DNA from 4 places in the Vibrio sp. THAF190c genome. Region 1 is predicted to be linked to each of the others. Evidence: predicted binding sites of a transcription regulator. Region 1 holds the regulator's gene; each other region holds the start of a gene.

Region 1 (6,030 bases):
CTTGCACCCAGTCACGCAGTAGAAAACGGCTACTCAAAAACGCTAGTGTTGCACCTATGGTACTTGCAAACGACACGAGTAATAAACTAGTCCAAAAGCCGAATAGCGCCGCCCCGAGTAGCGTAACTACAGCAGCGCCTGGGATAGAGAAAGAGGTAATCATAATATAGAGAATGAAGTAGGTTGCTGCCGCAACAACAAAGTTACTCTCTATGTAGTCATTAAGAAGTGCCTGCTGGGCTTTGGCATTTTCAAGCGTTAAGTATTGACCAAAGTTAACGGCTAGTAACACTATCGTGGCAACTAAAATTATGCCTAAAATCATTTTCTTACTCATGGGAGCGTCCCTTAATCTTTTGCTTATAGTTAGTATAGTTAGACAGGAGAAGGAAAGATTAACTTTCAAAAGAAAATAAAAAAAGCCACATTAATGTGGCTTTTTACAATTAAGTGATTTGGACCTAATTAATAGAGCTGATGAGCTCGTCGCGTCGCTGCTGAGGTATCACCGACCAATGAGTGCCGTTGATTGCACCTTCAAGCGCCCAAAGTAGCTCTAAGCTAACACTTGATGAATGAGATTCTTTAATGGCTTTGTATGCATTAACAGAACCTGACTCATACAAGCTTTCAACGGTATCGATCCCTGCTTTTTTCAACATACGCTCTGTGGCAAGTCGAAGGTTTGGCAAATCTTTCAATCGCGTCGGTTTCGCCGATGATTGGATTTGTTTCTCTTCTTTAGCACAGTCAAGGGAAGCTTTTGCCAGCTCGATAATACGTTCTTGAGTCTGCCAGAGGTCTTCTGGGAGGGCAAAATACTTAGTAACGACTGGGAATCCACGTTTTTTGTAAACGTAAGGTTCGAAGCCCTGTTGTTCAAATTGTGAAGTAGTATTCTTATCAGCTCGAATGTGCAACTGATTGTTTACGACCAATGCAAACATGGTGTCATCGGCAAAAAGGCCGAAACCGCCAAACATTGAGCGTGACTTTATCTTTCCAAGTGGCTCAAATAACTTCATTGAGTCCTTGAGTATCGGTTTATCCATATTGTTTATCTCGGTGTATTTGAATTACGCCACCAAATAAGCAGGTCCGAGAGATTAGCAAAATGTCGCAATGAAATTGTCAATAAGCCGTAAATTACTACTAAAGGTAGGAAATACTGCATTTTGCCATCGGTAACCCCGCTACCATACCAATAATGGGTTAGGCCGGAGGCTTTGCGTCTCACCCTTTCAAGTGATTTGCCCTGTGCGTGACTGTATAATCAAGAATAAAGTTTTTTGTTGAATGAGGTTCACACTTGTTATTCTAAAATGTGATCTTAATTCAGTTAATTGTTGCCTTGATATGCAACTGGGTTTTTATTTTTGACAAATAAAAAAAACGCACCAAACGGTGCGTTTTATTAGATTTTTCTAAAGTTTACGTTATTTTAACGTTTTTACTGTCGCACGCTCAATGATCTCTGGATGCATCTCGAACACGCGTTTTTCGTGGTCTTTGTCTTTGATACGTTCTAGCAGGATTTCGAACGCGTTCTTACCGACACGACGTTTTGGTTGGTGAACAGTCGTCAACGGCGGTGAGAAGTACTCTGCCAACTCAATATTGTCGTAACCAATCACTGAAATATCTTCAGGGATCTTAATACCTTGCTGTTGTAGGCGGCTCATAAGACCAAGCGCCATCGTATCGTTAAAACAGAATACCGCGGTAGGGCGATTTTCCATTGCAGCGATTTTATCTGCTGCGATAACAGCCGTATCACACTCGAAGTTACCTTCAAGGATTAGGTTGTCATCGGCTTGAATGTCTGCCTCTGCCAGTGCTCGACGGTAACCAGCGATACGTTCAACACACGCCGCTTTATCTAAGTGACCACTTAGACATGCAATACGTTCATGCCCGCGTTCAACTAGATATTTAGTCGCTAGGTAGCCACCTTCTTCAGAGTTGTCGATGATCTTATCTGCTTGTGAACTTTCAGGGCCCCAATCCATAACAACTTTTGGAATGTCTGCATGACGGTCAAGCATTTCACGAAGTTCTTCCGTTAGGTCAGAACACATTACTAAGATGCCATCTACGCGTTTTTCAGCAAGCATTCGGATGTAGTCACGTTGCTTCTCGTAGATACCACCTGTGTTACATAGAATCAGCGTATAGCCTTGACGGTAACAGTAGCTCTCTACACCATCGATCACTTCAGAGAAGAATAGGTTAGTTGATTGAGTTACTAACATACCGATTGTGCGCGTAGAGTTACATTTCAAACTACGAGCAACGGCACTTGGTGCATAATTTAATTCGTCTACGGCTTTGTTTACTTTTTCTTGAGTCGCTTCTGCTACGAAACGTGTCTTGTTGATCACGTGAGAAACGGTGGTTGTTGATACGCCGGCTAAGCGAGCGACATCTTTTATAGTTGCCATGGCTTTATCCTATTGATAGCTACTTCCTCAGCAGTACGGAGCAAGTAGCCGTTTTAAGCTACCAGAACAAGAGCTTAGAATGTGTAGGGCTCTCTCGGTACTAAAGTGCTAAAAAACAAAAAACCGCTAATGAGAGCGGCTTGTCTTAACACCGAAATGCTCTTAGCTAATTTAAAGCATAGCATTTCGAGAATGTTTCATATTTTATCGTTTGCGGTCACAATTTTAGACTGACTAGAAAATACTCGCAATAAAATTCACCCAGAAATCTGGGTGAATTGTCACATTCTACCTAAATTGTGCCTTTAGTCATTAGTGAATTTATTCACCAGCCAAATATTGCGCATCAAGTTTACAGAAAGCGGCTAGCAATTCTGCAACACAAGCGTAAAAACCAAACTCATCAAATTCACGGCATTTCGTTGCAAATTGTGGAATCCAGCTGAGAAGTTGTTGTTCAACAAATTCATGCTGTGCAGTGAAAGCTGCTTCTAATTCTTGCTCACTCTCGAGGTCGTTTGAACGAATGATAATGTTGCCAAGGAAATCCAACTCGATGGCTAGGTGGTCAGCAGGCTCTTTTAGGTCTTGGTTTACGGCGATACCATAAGACGCCATGATGGCTTCCATGTCTTGAGCTGGCTTGGCGTTCAGCAGGCCGCTCTTGTCTAAGTAAATAGAAGCGTACGGTAGAGCACCGTATTTATCTGACTTAAGGAACAACTCGCAAAAATCTGACGAAAGCTCCAGTTGAGCGTCTTCACGATTCTGCAATCGGTTAAGCGCATCTACTAGGTTATTGATTGCTGGCTTAAGCGTCTCATTGTCGCCAAGACCAGTTAAAAACGAACGAATCTCAACCGAGTGGTAGTTATCCAGTTCTTCTTGAGTCAGCTCTTTTGCGAACAGGCTCGATAGCCACCAGTAGATTTCAGCTCGTTGTTCGTTGAACGCTTTCGTTTCTTTCATCTCAATAATCCTAATATCGTCTTTCGTAATATCTGCGGTACGAAGGCTTGCTAACGGTTGTATTTGCTAATTGCAAAGTCACTCGTTAGTAGTAATGCCTATATTGAATTGCGATGGAGGTTAAATAGCAAGGTTTAAGATTGTCTTGTATCAAAAAAAATTCAGGTTTCTGGCTTTTATCTTGCGTACTACTAGAATTGTTACTAGTTATGAATAGAATAGTCACTGAAACTATTAAATAAGAAAAGTGGTGTAGATGAGCTATCACGTATTAGTCGTTGAAGATGATGTGGTAACCCGTAGTAAGCTGGTTGGATATTTCCAGAATGAGGGTTACACAGTAAGCGAAGCAGAAAGCGGCGCTCAAATGAGAAACGTTCTAGAAGAGAATAACGTTGACCTCATTATGCTGGACATCAACTTACCAGGCGAAGATGGATTGATGCTAACTCGCGAATTACGCAGTCAATCAGACATTGGGATTATTTTAGTTACTGGACGCACGGATAGCATCGACAAAATTGTAGGCCTAGAGATGGGCGCAGATGATTATGTTACTAAACCATTCGAACTTCGCGAGTTACTGGTTCGAGTGAAAAACCTACTTTGGCGAATTTCTGCAGCTCGCAAGTCACCAGCAGGTGCGGCGGAGCAGGCGGATGACGAATCTATCGTTCGCTTTGGTGAGTGGATATTTGATATTCCACGCCGCGCACTGAGCAAAAACGGTGAGCCAGTGAAATTGACCAAAGCAGAATATGAGCTATTGGTTGCGCTGTCTTCATACCCGAACCAAGTATTAAGCCGTGAGCGAATCTTAAATATGATTAGCCACCGTGTTGATGCGCCAAACGACCGTACCATTGACGTATTGATTCGTCGTATGCGTGCGAAGATGGAGTTTGATCCGAAGAACCCTCAAATCTTTGTGACGGTTCATGGTGAAGGTTACATGTTTGCTGGCGATTAACGCTCAGAATTAAAATGCTCAACAAGCAAAATTGAAAAAGCCGAGATATTCAGTATCTCGGTTTTTTGTTTATGGAATCAGCTTGAAAAGAACATAGGCCATTAGTCATGGTTATCCATGTTGTACAGCATTAAAGTGCTGGCTGTGCGCCGCTCGTTGGTATTGCACCAGAGGTTGTAGAGTTTTCTTCTTCAAGCATCGATGGCTCGGAGATTACAACCGGTTCGTCCATTTCAGAGCTTTGGTTATCTAGCCAGTCGCGCAGTGATTGCCAAACTAAGCCCATCGTTTCGTGCCAGTAGCGCTCTGTTTGTTCCAAGTATGCTGCTTTTGGCATGTACTTGTTCCAAGGCTGTTCAATGCCTTCTTGAGCTAAGAAATTAGTTGGCGCAGGAATTGGTTTGATACCAGCGTCATGGAACTCGTTAAGAGCGCGCTGCATATGGCTTGCAGAAGTCACCAAAACCATTCGCTTGTTTTTTACAAACGCAGCAGCCTGACGCGCTTCTTCCCATGTATCTTTGGCTGTCTCAAGCAAGATAATGTCAGGTTTGGCAACGCCTAATGCTAGGGCAACTTTGGCCATCATACGTGCGTTACTGACTTCAGTGCCACCACCATAGCCAGATAGAATCAACTTAGCACCCGGGTAGATTCGTTGAATGCGAATACCTTCACTTAGTCTCATTAGGCCAGTTCGGCTAAGTTCAGACGTTGGCGGGATTTGGTCATCCACCACATGGCCGCTACCCAATACCATCACGTAATCGACAGGTTCAGTAGTTGGTAAGAATGCGGTGTATTGGCGTTCCATTGGCATAAGAAGTTGGCTAGAAACGGGTTGGAACGCGATAAGGAAAATGCCACATAATGCAGACAGCGTGATAAGGCACCCTGTTTTACGTTTTGTAGTGAACATAACAAGGGCTAAGCCCAGAAAAGCGAGAATTAACATTGCTGGCAGTGGCATCAACAGTGAAGACACTACTTTTTTCAGCTCAAACATATCCGAATAGTCCGAAAAAACATCACTTAGTACTAAAAAGAGACATCGCCTCTTTATTCCTGAAATTCCTGTGACAGAATAGCAGGCACGATAGGACATGATAACTCAAGTAGCTGTGACTGAAGACCGTAATTTCGACGATATTGCCCACAAATTTGCAAAAAATATTTACGGCTCTGACAAAGGAGAGATCCGTCAGATCATCGTATGGGAAGATTTAGAGCAAGCGTTAAGCACATTCAAAACCGATGAATCACCTTTGCAGATTTTGGATGCAGGAGGCGGTTTAGCTCAGATGTCGCAAAAGATAGCTGGCTTGGGGCATAAAGTGTCGCTGTGTGATCTTTCTTCTGAAATGCTGAAATTGGCACAGCAAGATATTGATAAAGCCGGCTTGCTTGAACAGTATCGATTCATTCACTCTCCGGTTCAAAACATTGCACAGCATATGGATGAGCCCGTGGACATGGTGATGTTTCATGCTGTGATGGAGTGGTTAGCCGATCCAAAAGAGGCTTTGGATATCCTGCTTAAGCAAGTTAAACCGGGTGGCGTGGCATCAATTATGTTTTACAACCATCACGGATTAGTCCTTAAAAATGTGATTTGTGGCAATATTCCTCATGTATTAAATGGGATGCCAC
Region 2 (6,030 bases), 390 kb from region 1:
ATTTGGACGAGGTAAAGATTTCTTTTCGAAGCAGTCGACAACCGCATCTTTAACCTTCATCGCACCATATTGGCTGTTACGAATCTCACGGTTAGTACCGTTGAAATCAACCACAAAACGCTTAGAGCTGTGGAATTGATTTACCCAGTTTACTGCCGTCGTAGAAAGGTACAGGTCCATGTCATCTTGACAGGTGAACTCAGAAAGCACACGTACAAATCTTGAAGCCAAACGACTCCACAAACAACAACGATAAATCTGCTCATTCGTCGCTTTGAATTTAACACCTGCTTGAACAGGTTTTGCGTTTGTAATCCCTAGTTGGGTTAGTTCTTCAACTAATAAATTCTCAAGGCCGTTTGAGGTAACCGCTAGATATTGATTCATAGTGTTCTTTTATTGGTAAAAATGAGCTCGATTATACCTTATTTGAGTCAATAAGCGTCACTCTAAACACATCTTTTCATTGATTCTTCTACCTAATTGCTCAGCAAATGTTCATTGAGCGAAGCAGTCGCTAACTCTCTAAGCCAAGATATACCTTGCGCTCAAAAAACAACCTTATAACAGACTCTATGCACTAAATATTCACTCGAATATAGCTTTGTGAATTATTATTCCGCTTAATTCTGGTATATACCAAATTAAATTTAGAGGTGTAACTCGGTTACAAAACCGCTTAAACAGGGAATTTTGCAGGCCTATTTCCAGAAATCGGCTCAGAGATGTGTTGAAATTAAGTTGAAAAAATAAGCTTTGGTTGTGTAAAAAAGCACCTCATAAACAAATTATCTATGGGTCATTTGGTTGGATTACTGAATTTCAGGTATAAAAAAATCGACCCTGGGGTCGATTTTCTTAAGTGTGAGAGCGTTGTTTTTGACTAACCTACCATCGCTATGTGGCGGTGATGATGCAGGATAGCATTTGCGTCTACCATTCTATCGTGCATCACTTTAATGGAATCACCAAACTGAAGTGCTTTTGATGAGGTTAGATTAAATTCATCAAGGTCTACTGAAGCACATAAACTCGCGTTCTCTCCAACCTCTAGCACAATGAAGTAACCTAAACTGTACTGGTTATTCATACGTACAATGTCGCCCTCTTCTGGGCATTCATGGCCTTGAATCTGAGACTCAAAAAACCAACTTTTCGGCTGAACAGGTTTATGGAAGCGCTTTGCAGCAACACAGTAAAGTGCCAGCTCTGCTTGACGAGGCTCAGAAAGCTCTAGCCCGGAGATCTGTTCTTTGAAGGTCTGGTAGGAAGAAGCATCATCAACAGTGAATTCGTTCTCTTTAAATGCACAATCCACCAGCTTGTTACGGACGAGGTTAGTTTTGAAAATCATATCCTCCCCCAGATTTAGCATTAATGAACATTGCTGTTCATCGTAGTACCAACTCCATGTATCACTAGGTTTAAGCATCGTTTCGTCTCACACTGTTGAAGCATTCCATTAGGTAAAACGCAAAATTACCCTTCAATGCAGTAATTTTACTGAGCAATAGGCAAAAAAAAAGAGGAAATGAAATTCCTCTTTTCTCTAAAACTCAGCGAGTTACAGTGTATCTTTTAGTGATATCTATCAACTTATAACGTGACGTTCAAGATCGTCCCTAACATTATAGGTTTTTAACAATATCACTCACTAGACTTGGACCTTTGTAAATGAAACCTGAGTAAACTTGAACAAGTTTAGCACCCGCCATCATTTTCTCTTTTGCTGCCACGTACGAGTCAACACCGCCTACACCAATGATAGGTAGCTTGTCGCCTAGCTCTTCGTGAAGCTTACGAACGACTTCAGTGCTGCGAGATTGAACTGGGCGACCGCTTAGGCCACCAGCTTCGTCAGCATGCTTCATACCTTCAACGATTGAACGATCTAGTGTTGTGTTGGTTGCGATCACACCATCGATCTTATTTTTGATCAATGATTCACAGATTTGGCTGATTTCATCATCACTTAGATCCGGTGCGATCTTAAGTGCAAGTGGGACATACTTACCGTGTTTCTGTTCTAACTCAGCTTGCTTAGTTTTTAGCTCAGCTAGAAGCTCATCTAGTGCTTCACCGTATTGTAGAGAACGAAGTCCCGGAGTATTTGGTGAAGAGATGTTTACAGCAATGTAGCCTGCGTACTGATAAACCTTTTCCATACAGATTAGGTAATCTTCAGCGCCCTTCTCAATTGGAGTATCTTTGTTCTTACCGATGTTGATACCAAGAATGCCATCGTAGTTTGATCTCTTAACATTCTCGATTAGGTTATCGACACCAAGGTTGTTGAAACCCATACGGTTGATAATGCCTTCCGCTTCAACAAGACGGAAAAGACGAGGTTTGTCATTACCCGCTTGAGGGCGTGGAGTAACAGTACCTACTTCAACAAAGCCGAAGCCCATTGCACCGAATGCATCAATACACTCGCCGTTCTTATCTAAGCCAGCAGCAAGACCAACTGGGTTTTTAAACGTTAGCCCCATCACCTCTACAGGGCGATGCGGTAACTGTTGACGGTAAAGCAGATCGACAGGAGTGCCAGTGAAACGCTTGAAGTTTTGAATTGCAAGATCATGTGCCTTTTCGGCATCAAGTTGGAAAAAGCCAGTTCTGGCTAGACGGTAAAGCATTGTGCCTCCGATAGAAAAAAGCCCCGTGTAAACGGGGCGATATTATTTACTTATTTACCCAACAATTCAATCTATTACTACCAGTAAGGGTAAGATAATTCGAATTCTTAACAAAGTTCGTCAATAATTAGGCAAACGTTATCGTCTATCTGCTTGGAACTTAAAGTAATTAACAATCTCGCCCTATTTTGACGCATAAAAAATGGCAGCCCCACTCGGCTGCCACTTCATATCGGTACTTAAGTTACCTAAACCTTATTGGTCTTTCGACATACAGTTTAGATTAAGAAGCATAAGTTCACGTAAAGCTACTGAGAACTTAGCAAACTCATGAACTGAGCCGACTTTAAACTCGTTTAGGATGCTTTCCCAGCGATGCAGTGATACTGCATTACTTTCCATCCAATCATCCAGTGCCTTAATCACATCAAGGTCCGCTGCACAGCCACATGTTAGAACTTGACCGGTTAGTTGACGTTGCTGCCAATCAAGATCTTCACGGAATGCAGCACGAGCCAGTGCTTGCCAGTTATTGTCTACTGCTTGGCTATTGATCTGTTTCAAGAACCAGTGCAGTGATAGACGGTCACCAAGGTTAAAGTACAGTTTAGACGCTTGCTCAACTGTTTTACCCGTTTCACGAGCTACTGTAGATATATCCAGTGCCGAGTACAGGCTAGACAAACGCGCTACCGAGTTTGCTAACTCTTCTTCAACACCTTGTTCTACCCAAACCTTAGCAACTGAGTTGTGCTCTTCAACTTCTGCAGCTACTAGCGTTTCATCAAGAACCTTAGTAATCGCATTCACATCTTCACGGTAGAGCTCAATCAGTGCAGTCACAGACTGTTTGCCAGGACGGTTTCTTAACAACCAACGGCTGATACGACGCATCGCACGACGAACGTGGAAAATAAGATCGTATTGCGCGTCAGAGGAAGCCACGTTATCTAGGGCACGAATACGCTTAAGCACATCACCAAAACCGTAGATCTCACGTGATGCTGTGTAAGCATTAGCGATATCAACGATGTCTGCGCCCGTCTCTTCTTGAAGACGAGTCACGAAGTTACAGCCCATTTCGTTAACCATTTGGTTAGCCAGTGCTGTTGCAATGATCTCAGCGCGTAGCGGATGGCTATCCATGTGCTGCACATAGTTACGGCGTAACTCAGTTGGGAAGTACTGGATCAGTTGCTGCGCATGGAACTCATCGTTCGCAATCTCATCACAAACAAGATCTTCTTTCAGTACCATCTTAGCGTATGCAATAAGTACAGATAGTTCAGGACGTGTTAGTGCATTACCCTGCTTCTCACGCTCAAGCAGTGTCTCATCATCTGGAATGTACTCTAGACCACGATCTAGGTAACCCGCTTTCTCCATAGTGTGAATAAAGCGAATTTGCTCTTTCACTAGGCTCACACCTTGGTGCTCGGTTACAGAGATAGACTCAGCTTGGCAGTAAGCATCATCCAACACAATCTCGCCGACTTCATCTTCCATCGACTCTAGCACCTGGTTACGCTGCTTAACTGTTAGATCACCATTGGATACTAGACCATTCAAGAAGATCTTAATGTTTACTTCGTTATCCGAGCAGTCAACACCACCAACGTTATCAACAAAGTCAGTATTTACGCGACCACCAGCTAGACCATACTCAATACGCCCCAGCTGAGTCATACCTAAGTTACCACCTTCACCAACAACTTTCGCTTGTAGGTCACGGCCATCGATACGTAACACGTCGTTTGCACGGTCACCTACATCAGTGTGAGTCTCATTTGAAGATTTCACATAAGTACCGATACCGCCATTCCAAAGTAGATCCACCTTCATAGACAAGATCATCTTGATCAAATCATTTGGCGCTAGAGATGCTTTCTTAGTACCAAGCATCTTTTGGATTTCAGGTGTCAGAGCAATTGACTTAGAACGACGAGAGAAAATACCGCCACCCTTAGAAATCAGCTCTTTGTTGTAATCTTCCCAGCTAGAACGTGGCAGATTGAATAGGCGATTACGCTCTTCCCAGCTGCTCGCAGATTCTGGATTCGGGTCGATGAAGATGTGCATGTGGTTAAACGCAGCTTGCAGACGAATGTGCTTAGATAGCAGCATACCGTTACCAAATACGTCACCCGCCATATCACCTACACCAATTGCAGTGAAGTCTGTGGTTTGACAGTCGATGCCCATCTCACGGAAGTGACGCTTAACCGATTCCCAACCACCTTTCGCAGTGATACCCATCGCTTTGTGGTCGTAACCGTTAGAACCGCCCGATGCGAATGCATCACCTAGCCAGAAGTTGTATTCAGCAGATACTGAGTTCGCTAGATCTGAGAAGGTTGCGGTACCTTTATCCGCTGCAACAACCAAGTACGGATCATCTTCATCATGACGAACAACACTCTTAGGTGGAATTACTTCACCTTCGATGATGTTATCGGATACATCCAGTAATGCGCGAATGAAGCGTTTGTAACAACGTTGACCTTCAGCAAAGATTTCGTCACGGCCAGTCATCGTGTGCTGACGCTTACATACGAAACCACCTTTCGCGCCAACAGGAACAATTACCGTGTTCTTAACTTGTTGCGCTTTAACTAGACCAAGAATCTCGGTACGGAAATCTTCTTGACGATCTGACCAACGAAGACCACCACGAGCGACTTTACCGCCACGTAGGTGAACACCTTCAATGTCTGGTGCGTAAACGAAGATCTCAAATGCCGGAACTGGTGCCGGGATATCAGGAATCTCGCTTGGCTTCATCTTAAGTGCTAGCCATGGTTTCGCTTGCTTGTTCTCGTCTACTTGGTAGTAGTTAGTACGAAGCGTTGCACTGATCATTTCCATGTAACGACGAATGATACGATCATCATCCAAGCTCTCTACATGATCTAACTGCTCAGTGATTGTGTTGATAAGATCTTGTTGACCTTTCGCGCTCCCCTTGTGTTTAGGATCAAAACGCTTAGCAAAAAGCTTAACCAGACCTTTTGCAAGTTCAGGATAATGCGACAGTGTTTCTTCAATGTACTGCTGACTGAATGGGAAGCCGACTTGACGCATGTAACGAGCATACGCACGAAGGATCGAGATTTCACGGCCTGAAAGACCAGCACCCAGTACTAGACGGTTGAAACCATCACTCTCTAGCTCACCAGCCCAGATAGCAGCGAATGCTTGTTGGAAAAGATCACGCGCTTCACGAAGATCAATCGTCTCTTCGCTCTTATGCAGCATTGAGAAATCAAGGATCCAGTATGTAACGCCATTCGTCTTACGAACTTCATAAGGTGACTCACCAATCACGCGAAGACCTAGATTTTCCAACATAGGCATAACATCTGAAAGATGGATTGGCTCATCACTGTGGTAG
Region 3 (6,030 bases), 1.6 Mb from region 1:
TGGAGGTCTGCTTCCATTGATTTGAAGACCTTGTCATTGCGGGTGCAGTTCTTACGACCGCCATTCTGCCAACACTGACGCTGGTGGCCGAATTGCCATGCAGGCACCACATGCTCCCACTCAATGCGAGAAGCTCGCTTCTGCTGTTTTCTGACTTCATAGCCGCAACCTTCAAGGTCAGGGACCCCTTTCTTTTTATCCTTCCAAGTAATGTCACAACCACAATAGAAAGAAGTGGGGTGGTCAAGGTAGATCTTTACGGCTTCCTGTTTTGCTTTGGAAAAAGAGCTTGGCGGCGCGGCGAAAACACTTTGGGTTACCAGTAGGCCAAATAGTATTGAAAAGCAAAAAGACACCAGTAGGCTAAATGCTTTTGAAGGTGATTTTTTCATGCGAAAAGACTGATAAAAGTATGATAATTATCAGTCTAGCACTCAAGTGACACTTTACTCTATTACATTTTATGGCTGGCTTTATTGTGCTTAGCTGAGCTGTTTACCGGTGAAAGTGAGAAGCTGCTTGCACTGCTGACAGCGGTAGCTTGCTTGATTGCGCTGCACTTTATTATGACGACGGATGGTCAGTGGGTAGAGGGTACAGCCGCAGTTGTATTCGAATGTCTTGCCTTGTACTGAGTCCACCGAAAAGCTATGCGTGGTCTTTGCTGGCACCTTGAACACTTGCTCCATTACATACTGCCACTCTTTACCATGAGGCTTAACGCGACCAAAGACTTGATGAGTAATAAGGTGTGCTATCTCATGAGGGATCACTTCCTCAATAAAGGCATCTTGATTTTCATTGAACAGCACCGAATTTAAACGTATTTCATTAAGTTGAAGATAAGCTTTTCCCGCAGCTTTCCCTCGTACTTGATAAGTCAGCTTTGGAATTGGAAATTGGCGAGAGAAGTGCGAGTTTGCAATGTGAATACACTCAGCCAATTTCTTGTTGGCACGATGGTGTAATGGGCTGTAAGACGACAAAAGTGAGACTCCAAACAAAAGGCCTTAGCTTGATGCTAAGGCCTTATCCTATCATTGCTCCCGATGTAGATCAGGTATTACATGTGGTGCTTTTTCTTGATGGTCTCATGGTAGGCGTGCCATGTACCATAGCCGAGTAGCGGCATGGTCACGATCATACCGACACCGTAAGTGGCAAAACCAATTAAGATACCGCCGCAAATGATGGCAGCCCATACTACCATAGCTGGTAGGTTAGATTTCACCGCGTTGAAGCTAGTGAATATCGCACTCATTACGTCAACTCGGCGCTCCATCATTAGTGGAATCGAGAAGGCTGAGATACTAAAAATGAGGCTAGCAATGACAAAGCCGACCACAGAGCCTGTTATCAAGAATGGGGCAAACTCAGCAAGTGGTGCACCTTGCACTGATGGGTATAGAGCATGTAACAGGGCTGCGATTCTCATCCAGAAAATCATCGCTACCATTAGCACAATGGCAAATGCCCATTGGTGAGTTGAGTTGCGAGTGATTGCCTTCATTGAGTGGAATAGACTAGCGTTGTGGCCTTTCTCTCTCTCCCAGCTAGCATCATATAAGCCGAGCGCTAAAAACGGCCCAATCAGCATGTAGACAATCAGACTCGGCATAACCACTAGGTGTGTACCTTGCCACTGAACAAGCTGAACAATCGCCACGGCAGCTGCCATAAAACATAAACCATAGAATGCACTGATCATCGGCATTCGCACTAAATCGTGAAGCGCGAGTGACAGCCAATGAAAGGGCGCAGAAATACTGACTTGGTTACACGGAATAGTGCGAGCGTATTCACTGTCACTCACCCTATTTTTGTCTTTTTTAAAATCGGATGGATTTGCAGTACGAGGCATAACTTCCCCTTAGTTAAAATAACGTCCTAAATTCAACCTCGTATGTCTTCACAGCGGCTGGCAGCGAGTCATCTTGGCTGAGCTGTTATTGAAATATCATGTCCTAGAGAGTTGTCTCGTGTTTCCTAACAGGGTGTAACCTAACCAGTTGTTGCACCAAATGTGAGCTTGATCGCCTAGGAGTACTCTAACTATTGTCACTACTGTCAAAAAACACAAATTATCCGGGGTGTTTTTGAGAGGGGTATAAGAAGAGAAGTGGACGAAATATGGTGGGGTAGTTGAGGTAACTGTATAAAAATAAAGCCCTTACTAACGAGCAAGGGCTTTTGGAAATTTTTTTGCGTAGCGTTAAATTATTTTAGGCCCGCGAAGTCAGCTAGGATTGCTGCTTTGTCTGTTGCTTCCCATGGGAACTCTTCGCGACCGAAGTGGCCGTAAGCTGCCGTCTTCTTATAGATTGGCTGAAGAAGGTTCAGCATCTCTTGAAGGCCGTATGGGCGTAGGTCGAAGTTTTGACGAACTGCTTCAATGATGATGTCATGAGATACTTTCTCAGTACCGAAAGTTTCAACCATGATAGATGTTGGATCAGCAACACCGATAGCGTAAGAAAGTTGGATTTCACAACGGTCTGCCATGCCAGCTGCAACGATGTTTTTAGCAACGTAACGAGCTGCGTAAGCTGCAGAACGGTCAACCTTTGATGGATCTTTACCAGAGAATGCACCACCACCGTGACGAGCTGCGCCGCCGTAGGTATCAACAATGATCTTACGACCAGTTAGACCACAGTCACCCATTGGGCCACCGATTACGAAACGGCCAGTTGGGTTGATGAAGAAGTTAGTGTCTTTGTTAATCCACTCAGAAGGTAGTACTGGCTTGATGATCTCTTCCATTACTGCTTCACGTAGATCAGGAGTTGTTACTGAATCACAGTGTTGCGTTGAAAGAACAACAGCGTCGATACCAACGATCTTGCCTTGGTCGTACTGGAAAGTAACTTGTGATTTCGCATCTGGGCGAAGGAAGTCTAGCTTGCCGCTTTTACGTACTTCAGCTTGTTTTTCAACAAGGCGGTGAGAGTAGGTAATTGGTGCTGGCATTAGGATTTCAGTTTCGTTTGTTGCGTAACCAAACATGATGCCTTGGTCACCTGCACCTTGCTCTTTAGGATCTGCTTTATCAACACCTTGGTTGATGTCTGGAGACTGCTTACCGATAGTGTTTAGTACTGCACAAGAGTCAGCATCAAAGCCCATATCAGAGTGAACGTAACCAATTTCACGAACTGTTTGACGAGTGATCTCTTCGATATCAACCCATGCAGACGTTGTTACTTCACCGCCAACCATAACCATGCCCGTTTTCACGTATGTCTCACAAGCAACACGTGCTTTTGGATCTTGTTCTAAGATGGCATCAAGAACAGCATCAGAGATTTGGTCTGCAATTTTATCTGGATGGCCTTCTGAAACAGATTCAGAAGTGAAAAGGTGTTTAGCCATGAGAGCTCCACTTTTAGTATTAGGTGCAAAGTTTCTATCTGCGTCGCAGCGGGCTGCGCCGAGATTAAATTCAATAAATTCTGTAGGTGTTTCTACATCTAGACGTCTATTCTAATTTTTAACGGTCGAATTACAAGCTCTTTTTTATGATATGTCATAACCAAACGATTGCTTTCTCACTTGTGCTAGTCCGTTAAAAACTAGGGAAATGTTGTAAAAGTGCGAAAACTGACCTTGAAAACCTCAGCAAAACGTTTGCAGTCGCCATAGGCGTTTGAGAGAATAACCGCGCTAATAACTAGCAATTATTTCTCATTTTTCAAATCGCTTATGCACTCAGGAGCAGACATGCCTTCTCGTAAAGATCTCGCAAATGCAATCCGCGCACTTAGTATGGACGGTGTTCAACAAGCTAATTCAGGCCACCCAGGCGCACCTATGGGGATGGCTGACATCGCTGAAGTTCTTTGGCGTGGTCACTTGAACCACAACCCAGCAAATCCAGAGTGGGCAGACCGCGACCGTTTTGTATTGTCAAACGGCCACGGCTCAATGCTAATTTACTCTCTGCTTCACCTAAGCGGTTATGAGCTATCTATCGAAGATCTTAAGAACTTCCGTCAACTGCACTCTAAGACTCCAGGTCACCCAGAGTATGGCTACGCACCAGGTATCGAAACGACAACAGGTCCTCTAGGCCAAGGCATCACTAACGCGGTTGGTATGGCGATGGCTGAGAAAGCACTTGCTGCTCAGTTCAACAAAGAAGGCCACGATATCGTTGACCACTTCACTTATGCATTCATGGGTGATGGCTGTCTGATGGAAGGTATCTCTCACGAAGCATGTTCTCTAGCAGGTACGCTAGGTCTTGGTAAGCTTATCGCTTTCTGGGATGACAACGGCATCTCTATCGATGGTGAAGTTGAAGGTTGGTTCTCTGACGACACGCCTAAGCGTTTTGAAGCATACGGCTGGCACGTAATCCCTGCAGTAGACGGTCACGATATCGAAGCGATCAACGCTGCAATCGAGGCGGCTAAAGCAGACCCTCGTCCTACGCTTATCTGTACTAAAACTATCATCGGTTTTGGTTCTCCTAACAAATCAGGCTCTCACGACTGTCACGGCGCACCACTAGGTCACGACGAGATCGCAGCAACGAAAGAAGCACTAGGCTGGGCTCACGGTCCATTTGAAGTTCCTGCAGACATCTACGCTGAGTGGGATGCAAAAGAAGCAGGTGCTGAGAAAGAAGCGGCTTGGAACGCGAAGTTTGATGCGTACGCAGCGGCTTACCCAGCAGAAGCAGCAGAGCTTAAGCGTCGTCTGAATGGCGAACTACCAGCTGAGTGGGAAGAGAAGGCAAACCAAATCATTGCTGATCTTCAAGCAAACCCTGCTGATATCGCATCACGTAAAGCATCTCAAAACGCACTAGAAGCGTTTGGTCAAATGCTTCCAGAATTTATGGGCGGCTCTGCTGACCTAGCACCTTCGAACCTAACTATGTGGTCTGGTTCTAAGTCTCTAGAAGCAAATGACTTCTCTGGTAACTACATCCACTACGGTGTACGTGAATTCGGTATGACAGCTATAATGAACGGTATCGCACTACACAGTGGTTTCGTTCCTTACGGCGCAACCTTCCTAATGTTCATGGAATACGCTCGTAACGCAATGCGTATGGCTGCTCTGATGAAAGTTCAGAACATCCAAGTTTACACACACGATTCTATCGGTCTTGGCGAAGATGGCCCAACTCACCAACCAGTTGAGCAAATGGCATCACTACGTCTAACACCGAACATGAGCACATGGCGTCCATGTGACCAGGTTGAGTCTGCAGTGGCTTGGAAACTGGCTATCGAGCGTAAAGACGCACCAACGTCTCTAATCTTCTCTCGTCAAAACCTTGCACAGCAACCTCGTGATGCAGAGCAAGTAGCGAACATCGCAAAAGGTGCTTACATCCTGAAAGACTGTGAAGGTAAGCCAGAGCTTATCCTTATCGCAACGGGTTCTGAGGTTGAGCTAGCAGTAGAAGCTGCCGCGCAACTAACGGCTGAAGGCAAAAAAGTACGCGTTGTTTCAATGCCATCTACTGATGCATTCGACAAGCAAGACGCAGCGTACCGCGAAGAAGTTCTACCATCAGACGTAACAGCACGTATCGCTATCGAAGCGGGTATTGCTGACTTCTGGTATAAGTACGTTGGCTTCGACGGTCGCATCATCGGTATGACAACATTCGGTGAATCTGCACCAGCTGGCGAACTATTCAAGATGTTCGGCTTTACTACTGAAAACGTAGTAAGCACAGCTCAAGAGCTTCTAGCTTAATGTGAGTTATCCACGAAGGCCTTATGCTGAAGTGAAAATAGAAAACCGAGCTTTGATAGCTCGGTTTTTTTATTGATTGCAACGAAAGCAGGTTACTCGAACTCACTTCCCCAGTTATCCAGCTCTTTAGTCCCACATACTTTGCATGTCACGTAGCGATCCATGTTGTAGTAGTGACCACCATTGATAATAGCGTGGGCAAACAATTTTACTTTGCCGAACCATGTTTTATCTTGGTCATAGCTGCTGGATTGGCGAACAAGTATTTCTCTGTGAGGTGTTTCTTTGTTGCACTTTCTACAAAAATGAGTCGCT
Region 4 (6,030 bases), 410 kb from region 1:
TTATAAAGGCGTTTAGAGCGTAACTTACGTTTCATCTTTTTTAACGGCCTCCCACTATCAATATCAGCTGTGTTTAGCAGCCAGAGTTAAGATTAAATATACCCAATACAAGCTCTTTGAGTATGTTAGTTTGCAGCGCCACTTCAACGGCACCCACCTTATAGGTCAGTTCTGTTGCAAATTAATGACAACACGCCCTAGTTATTCTTCATATGTATGGCAATCAAAGAGGCTTTTCAAGTAGCAAAATCGGGTTGAGTGATTGTGATAGCAGACTGAATTGAGAGAGTGGTTAGCTTTTCGCCAAGTGAGATAATAGGCATTCCCTTCATAAACAAAAACACCGGCCAATTAGCCGGTGTTTTTTAGTTAGGAGAGAGTTTAGATTGCTTCGCCGTTTACAGTCACTGCAACATCGATGTTGCCACGGACTGCGTTTGAGTATGGGCAAACCTGATGAGCGACTCGAGTCAACTCAAGAGCTTGTTCTTGTGGGAGGTCTAGCTCGACTGCAAGGCTTACGGTAAGCGCAAATCCACCTGCCTGATTTGGACCGATACCAACTTCTGCAGTCACTGGTGCTTTGGTTAGAGTAACTTTCGCTTCACGAGCAACGTGCAGGATAGCGTTTGAGAAACAAGCTGAATAACCTGCAGCAAATAGCTGTTCCGGGTTAGTAGCTAGCCCAGTGCCTCCCATCTCTTTTGGGTAAGCCAGTTCTAGCTCTAGTAAACCATCGTCAGTTTTCACTTGTCCATTACGGCCAGCAAGAGCGGTTGCTTGAGTTGTGTAGAGTGTTGTCATATCGATTCTCTTTTTATTTTAAGTTGCGCACAATTTAATTTCTTGCAATTTTATATCGAAATAAACCGTGAATGCAACTATATTGTGCGCAATTTATTTTTAGTGTTCGCGCCAATCAAACCAGAAGTAGAGAACGATATGAGTAATGATGATCAGTTATTGTTGGATAATCAGGTGTGCTTTCCTCTGTATAGTGCAGCGAATGCTATGGTTCGAGCATATCGCCCGTTATTGGATGCGTTGGATTTAACCTACCCTCAATATTTGGTGATGATGGTGCTTTGGGAGCAAGATGGTGCCAGTGTGAAAGACATTGGCTCACGACTGCATTTAGACTCGGGTACTTTGACGCCACTTTTGAAAAGGCTAGAAGGCAAAGGGTTTGTTGAGCGAAGCCGTTGTGAGCACGATGAGCGTGTGCGAGTGCTCAAATTGACAGAGAGTGGAGCAGAGCTAAAAACTCAGGCGAGATCTGTTCCTGATGCGATGAAGTGCAAGTTGACCTTGGAGCTGGATGAATTGTTGGCTTTGAAGACTTTGTGCGAAAAGGTATTAGAGAAGCTCGGTTAGTATTATCTTCAAGACAAACAGCAAAAAGCCACACCTATGTGTGGCTTTTTCATTGATGGTGAACTGCGTTCTATTCTTCGCTCGGTACTGTGTCGCTCGCTTCGGCTGCGGAGACCGCACCACTGATGGTTGAGTCTGCTCCTGAAATCGCAAGCGGCGGAATCACGATAAGGTCTTCCATACTTGCTTCACGCTCCTCTTCGGTACGTTTATTTACGTGGCCGATGATACTTTGGTAATAACGACGAATGTTCTCTACATAGTTCTTGGCTTCGTCACCACGAGCATAACCGTAGCGGGTTTGGCTGTAGTACTTCTTCTGTCTTAGTAGAGGCAGTCTGTCTTTTACGTCACTCCAAGAGTCCGGATCGCCACCTTGTGCTTTAGTGAGTCGACGCGCATCCATCATATGCCCATAGCCAACATTATAGGAAGCAAGAGCAAACCAGATCTTCTCATGCTGCTTGATGGAGTCAGGGATTCGGTTAACGATACGACGCAGATATTCCACACCACCTTGAACCGACTGTTTTGGGTCCAAACGATTTGTCACACCCACGCTCTTGGCGGTCGGTAGGGTTAACATCATCATGCCTCGCACCCCTGTCGGAGATTTCGCAACAGGATTCCAGTGAGACTCTTGATAAGCCAATGCGGCAATCAAGCGCCAGTCAAACTCTTGCGAGTACTCTTGGAATAGTGGTGACCATTTCGGTAGTTTGCTATCAAGTGCTCGAATGAAGGCGCGAGTGTCTACGTAATCGAAGCTTCCAATGTGACCTATGTATTTCTCTTCTAGAGTTGCGAGTTCACCAGACTGTTTAAGATTACCGAAGAACTCAATCAGCAACGCATACAAGCTTTCATCTTCCGATTTCTTTAAGTACCAAGAGATAGGTTGGTCTTCCGTTAACTCGAACGCAAGTGCCAGGTCAGGGTAGAGGCGTTGTGCCAGTGATAGCTCAATGGAGTCTGCAACGGTAAAGCTCAGCTCACCCTTAGAAACCTGTCTTAATAGATCGTTTATATCTGCATTACCAACCGACTCGTAGATAAAGTCAGGGTTGGATTGTTGAAGTTGGTTTAGAGTTGGTTCGAAGTGAGACTCTTCAATCACAACAAGAGCAGGAGCCAATCTGTCGTTGATGGTTGTTAGCTCACTGTTTTCTTCATTCTGCTCTTGGTTTTGTTGTTCAATGAACTCTGCTTGGCGTTTGTTCTCAAATTCAATCAGCTGTTCTAGGTTACGCGGACGCCATTGACCTTTCTTGTACACGACTTGTTGGCTTACGTAATAGTAAGCTGGTGCAGCACGGTAGCCGCGGGTGTGCTCATTGTTCTGAGTTAGTCCTGTTGCGATAAGGTCGATTTCACCTTTTTGCAAAGCAGGGAATAAGCCAGACAAACGGTATGCTGGTTTCATTTCTAGTTGCACGCCGAGCTGCTCTGCAAACTCTCGAGCCAATTCATAATCCAAACCCGCAGGGCCATCTGGGCCGATATAGTAAGAGAGCTGGTTATTGAGTGTTCCAACTCTTAATACGCCGCGCTCTCGGATCTGCTCCAAGTCGCTTTTCGGTTCCGACTCAATTTGACAACCTGCTAAACCAGTAATGGCGATCGCGATGAGAAGAAGTTTGGATGAAAAAAAGCGCGTAAATGTATGCATCAAAATGAAATCTCAAAAAAGTGACTTCCCTTTATATCAAACCGTTTACTCCCGGCAAAGTGACTTTGGGTAAACGGAAGTAAAAGTGGCTAGAAATGCAGCAAAAGTAACAATTGCCAAGAAACATGAAAAAAATGACGCAAACGGTTGCTTTTTTGGTTACGTCACAAAAATAATTGCTATATAATGCGCCCGCAACAGAGAGGTGGAATCGGCATAGGTTCGAAGAAAAACAGTTAGGTTACTCCTAAAACCCACTGAATTTATTCCAATATCACCTTAATCAATTGCATAAGAGACCTAAGCACATGAGAATTTTTCGTGGCTCCCCAGCTCTATCTGAATTTCGTGTTAACAAGCTTTTAGAGCTTTGTCGTGAACTTGGCCTACCTGTTACAGGCATCTACGCTGAATTTGCGCACTTTGCAGATCTAACTGCCGACCTAAATGATCAAGAAGTTGAGAAACTAGAAAAACTTCTGACTTACGGTCCAACAATTGAAGAGCACGCACCAGAAGGTCTTCTTCTACTAGCAACTCCTCGCCCGGGCACTATTTCGCCTTGGTCTTCAAAATCAACGGATATCGCAAACAACTGTGGTCTAGATAAGATCGCACGTCTTGAGCGCGGTACCGCTTACTACATCGAATCATCGGCAGAGCTTTCTGAGCTTCAACTTGTTGAGCTAAAAGCTATCCTGCACGATCGTATGATGGAAGTTATCTTTACAGACTTTGATTCAGCAGCAGCGCTTTTCCAAGTAGCTGAGCCAGCTCCAGTGGCTGATGTTGACCTACTAAATGGCGGTCGAGAAGCACTAGTAACTGCAAACGTAACCCTTGGTCTTGCTCTTGCTGATGACGAAATTGAGTACCTTTACGATGCGTTCGTAAACAAGCTAGATCGCAACCCAACTGACATCGAGCTAATGATGTTTGCACAGGCGAACTCAGAGCACTGTCGTCACAAGATCTTCAATGCTGACTGGACTATCGACGGCGTGAAGCAAGAGAAGTCTCTGTTCAAGATGATCAAGAACACATTCGAAACGACGCCTGAAAACGTACTGTCTGCATACAAAGATAACGCAGCAGTAATGGTAGGTTCTGATGTAGGCCGTTTCTTCCCGAACCCAGAAACTCGCCAGTACGGTTACAACCAAGAGAAAGCGCACATCCTAATGAAGGTGGAAACGCACAACCACCCAACTGCTATCTCTCCTTGGCCGGGCGCTTCTACGGGTTCTGGTGGTGAAATCCGTGACGAAGGCGCAACAGGTATTGGTGGTAAGCCAAAAGCTGGTCTTGTTGGTTTCACGACATCTAACCTACGTATTCCAGGTTTTGAACAGCCATGGGAAACAGACTTCGGTAAGCCAGGTCGCATCGTTAACGCACTAGATATCATGCTAGAAGGCCCACTTGGTGGCGCGGCGTTCAACAACGAATTCGGTCGTCCAAACCTACTGGGTTACTTCCGTACTTACGAAGAAAAAGTGAACTCTCATGCAGGTGAAGAAGTTCGTGGTTACCACAAGCCAATCATGATTGCTGGTGGTATGGGTAACATCCGTGACGAGCACGTACAGAAGAAAGAGATCCCAGTAGGTGCAAGCCTAATCGTACTTGGTGGTCCTGCGATGAACATCGGCCTTGGTGGCGGTGCAGCATCTTCAATGGCATCGGGTCAATCAGCAGAAGACCTAGATTTTGCATCTGTACAGCGTGAAAACCCAGAGATGGAACGTCGTTGTCAGGAAGTTATTGACCGTTGTTGGCAGCTTGGCGACGAGAACCCAATTGCATTCATCCACGATGTGGGCGCGGGCGGTATCTCTAACGCACTTCCTGAGCTTGTAGACGATGGCGAGCGTGGTGGTATCTTCCAACTGCGCGATGTACCAAATGATGAACCAGGCATGAGCCCACTTGAGATCTGGTGTAACGAATCTCAAGAACGCTACGTAATGGCAGTTGCGCCAGAGAATATGGAAGTATTCGATGCAATCTGTAAGCGTGAGCGCGCACCATACGCAGTTGTTGGTATCGCAACAGAAGAACGCGAGCTTAAACTTGAAGATTCACACTTCGATAACACGCCAATCGATATGCCAATGGATGTACTTCTTGGTAAGACGCCTAAGATGCACCGTGATGCGAAGACGCTAAAAGCGAACAACCCTGCAGTTAACCGTGATGGTATTGAGCTAAACGAAGCAGCAGATCGCGTTCTACGTCTTCCAACGGTTGCAGAAAAAACATTCCTTATCACGATCGGTGACCGCACGGTGACAGGCCTTGTTGCTCGTGACCAAATGGTTGGCCCTTGGCAGGTGCCAGTAGCAAACTGTGCAGTAACAGCTGCAAGCTACGACACTTACCACGGTGAAGCGATGTCGATGGGTGAGCGTACACCAGTTGCTCTACTAGACTTCGGTGCTTCAGCTCGTCTAGCGGTGGGTGAAGCAATCACTAACATCGCAGCGACTAACATCGGTGATATCAAACACATTAAACTGTCTGCGAACTGGATGTCTCCAGCAGGTCACCCAGGTGAAGATGCAGGTCTTTACGAAGCGGTAAAAGCGGTAGGTGAAGAGCTATGTCCAGCGCTTGGTCTGACTATCCCAGTTGGTAAAGACTCAATGTCGATGAAGACTAAGTGGGAAGAGAACGGCGAGCAGAAAGAAGTAACGTCTCCGCTGTCTCTAATCATCACGGCGTTTGCTCGTGTTGAAGATGTACGCAAGACAATCACTCCACAGCTTCGTACTGACAAGGGTGACACGTCACTGGTTCTTATCGACCTAGGTAACGGTCAAAACCGTCTAGGCGCGACAGCTCTAGCACAGGTTTACAAGCAGCTTGGTGATAAGCCAGCAGACGTAGACAACGCAGCACAGCTAAAAGGTTTCTACGAGGGTGTTCAAACTCTAGTAGCAAACGACCAAGTAGTCGCTTACCACGATAAGGGCGATGGTGGTCTA

Evidence for each region. The regulator PurR, encoded in region 1, represses purine synthesis genes. The targets are predictions, from matches to a motif close to TNANGNAAACGTTTNCNTNA.
Region 2: the regulator PurR is predicted to act here: its motif matches at 2,767-2,786, upstream of pyrD (quinone-dependent dihydroorotate dehydrogenase).
Region 3: the regulator PurR is predicted to act here: its motif matches at 3,616-3,635, upstream of metK (methionine adenosyltransferase).
Region 4: the regulator PurR is predicted to act here: its motif matches at 3,179-3,198, upstream of purL (phosphoribosylformylglycinamidine synthase).

Annotation. Positions count from the first base shown of each region.
Region 1 covers NZ_CP045338.1:1,152,697-1,158,726, forward strand. Annotated here, with positions in the region: gene FIV04_RS05270 (TVP38/TMEM64 family protein) at 1-337, opposite strand, end outside; gene FIV04_RS05275 (TfoX/Sxy family DNA transformation protein) at 462-1,052, opposite strand; cyclic di-GMP riboswitch class I at 1,181-1,265, opposite strand; gene purR (HTH-type transcriptional repressor PurR) at 1,437-2,441, opposite strand; gene torD (molecular chaperone TorD) at 2,763-3,410, opposite strand; gene torR (two-component system response regulator TorR) at 3,667-4,380, shown strand; gene elyC (envelope biogenesis factor ElyC) at 4,511-5,386, opposite strand; gene cmoM (tRNA uridine 5-oxyacetic acid(34) methyltransferase CmoM) at 5,502-6,030, shown strand, end outside.
Region 2 covers NZ_CP045338.1:1,546,821-1,552,850, reverse strand. Annotated here, with positions in the region: gene rlmKL (bifunctional 23S rRNA (guanine(2069)-N(7))-methyltransferase RlmK/23S rRNA (guanine(2445)-N(2))-methyltransferase RlmL) at 1-387, opposite strand, end outside; gene FIV04_RS06790 (cell division protein ZapC) at 884-1,432, opposite strand; gene pyrD (quinone-dependent dihydroorotate dehydrogenase) at 1,629-2,639, opposite strand; gene FIV04_RS06780 (NAD-glutamate dehydrogenase) at 2,895-6,030, opposite strand, start outside.
Region 3 covers NZ_CP045338.1:2,836,662-2,842,691, reverse strand. Annotated here, with positions in the region: gene FIV04_RS12695 (endonuclease) at 1-392, opposite strand, end outside; gene FIV04_RS12690 (SprT family zinc-dependent metalloprotease) at 483-986, opposite strand; gene FIV04_RS12685 (DUF2189 domain-containing protein) at 1,064-1,861, opposite strand; gene metK (methionine adenosyltransferase) at 2,218-3,372, opposite strand; gene tkt (transketolase) at 3,721-5,715, shown strand; gene FIV04_RS12670 (hypothetical protein) at 5,808-6,030, opposite strand, start outside.
Region 4 covers NZ_CP045338.1:745,992-752,021, forward strand. Annotated here, with positions in the region: gene FIV04_RS27310 (hypothetical protein) at 1-35, opposite strand, end outside; gene FIV04_RS03315 (organic hydroperoxide resistance protein) at 382-804, opposite strand; gene FIV04_RS03320 (MarR family winged helix-turn-helix transcriptional regulator) at 943-1,374, shown strand; gene mltF (membrane-bound lytic murein transglycosylase MltF) at 1,445-3,043, opposite strand; gene purL (phosphoribosylformylglycinamidine synthase) at 3,352-6,030, shown strand, end outside.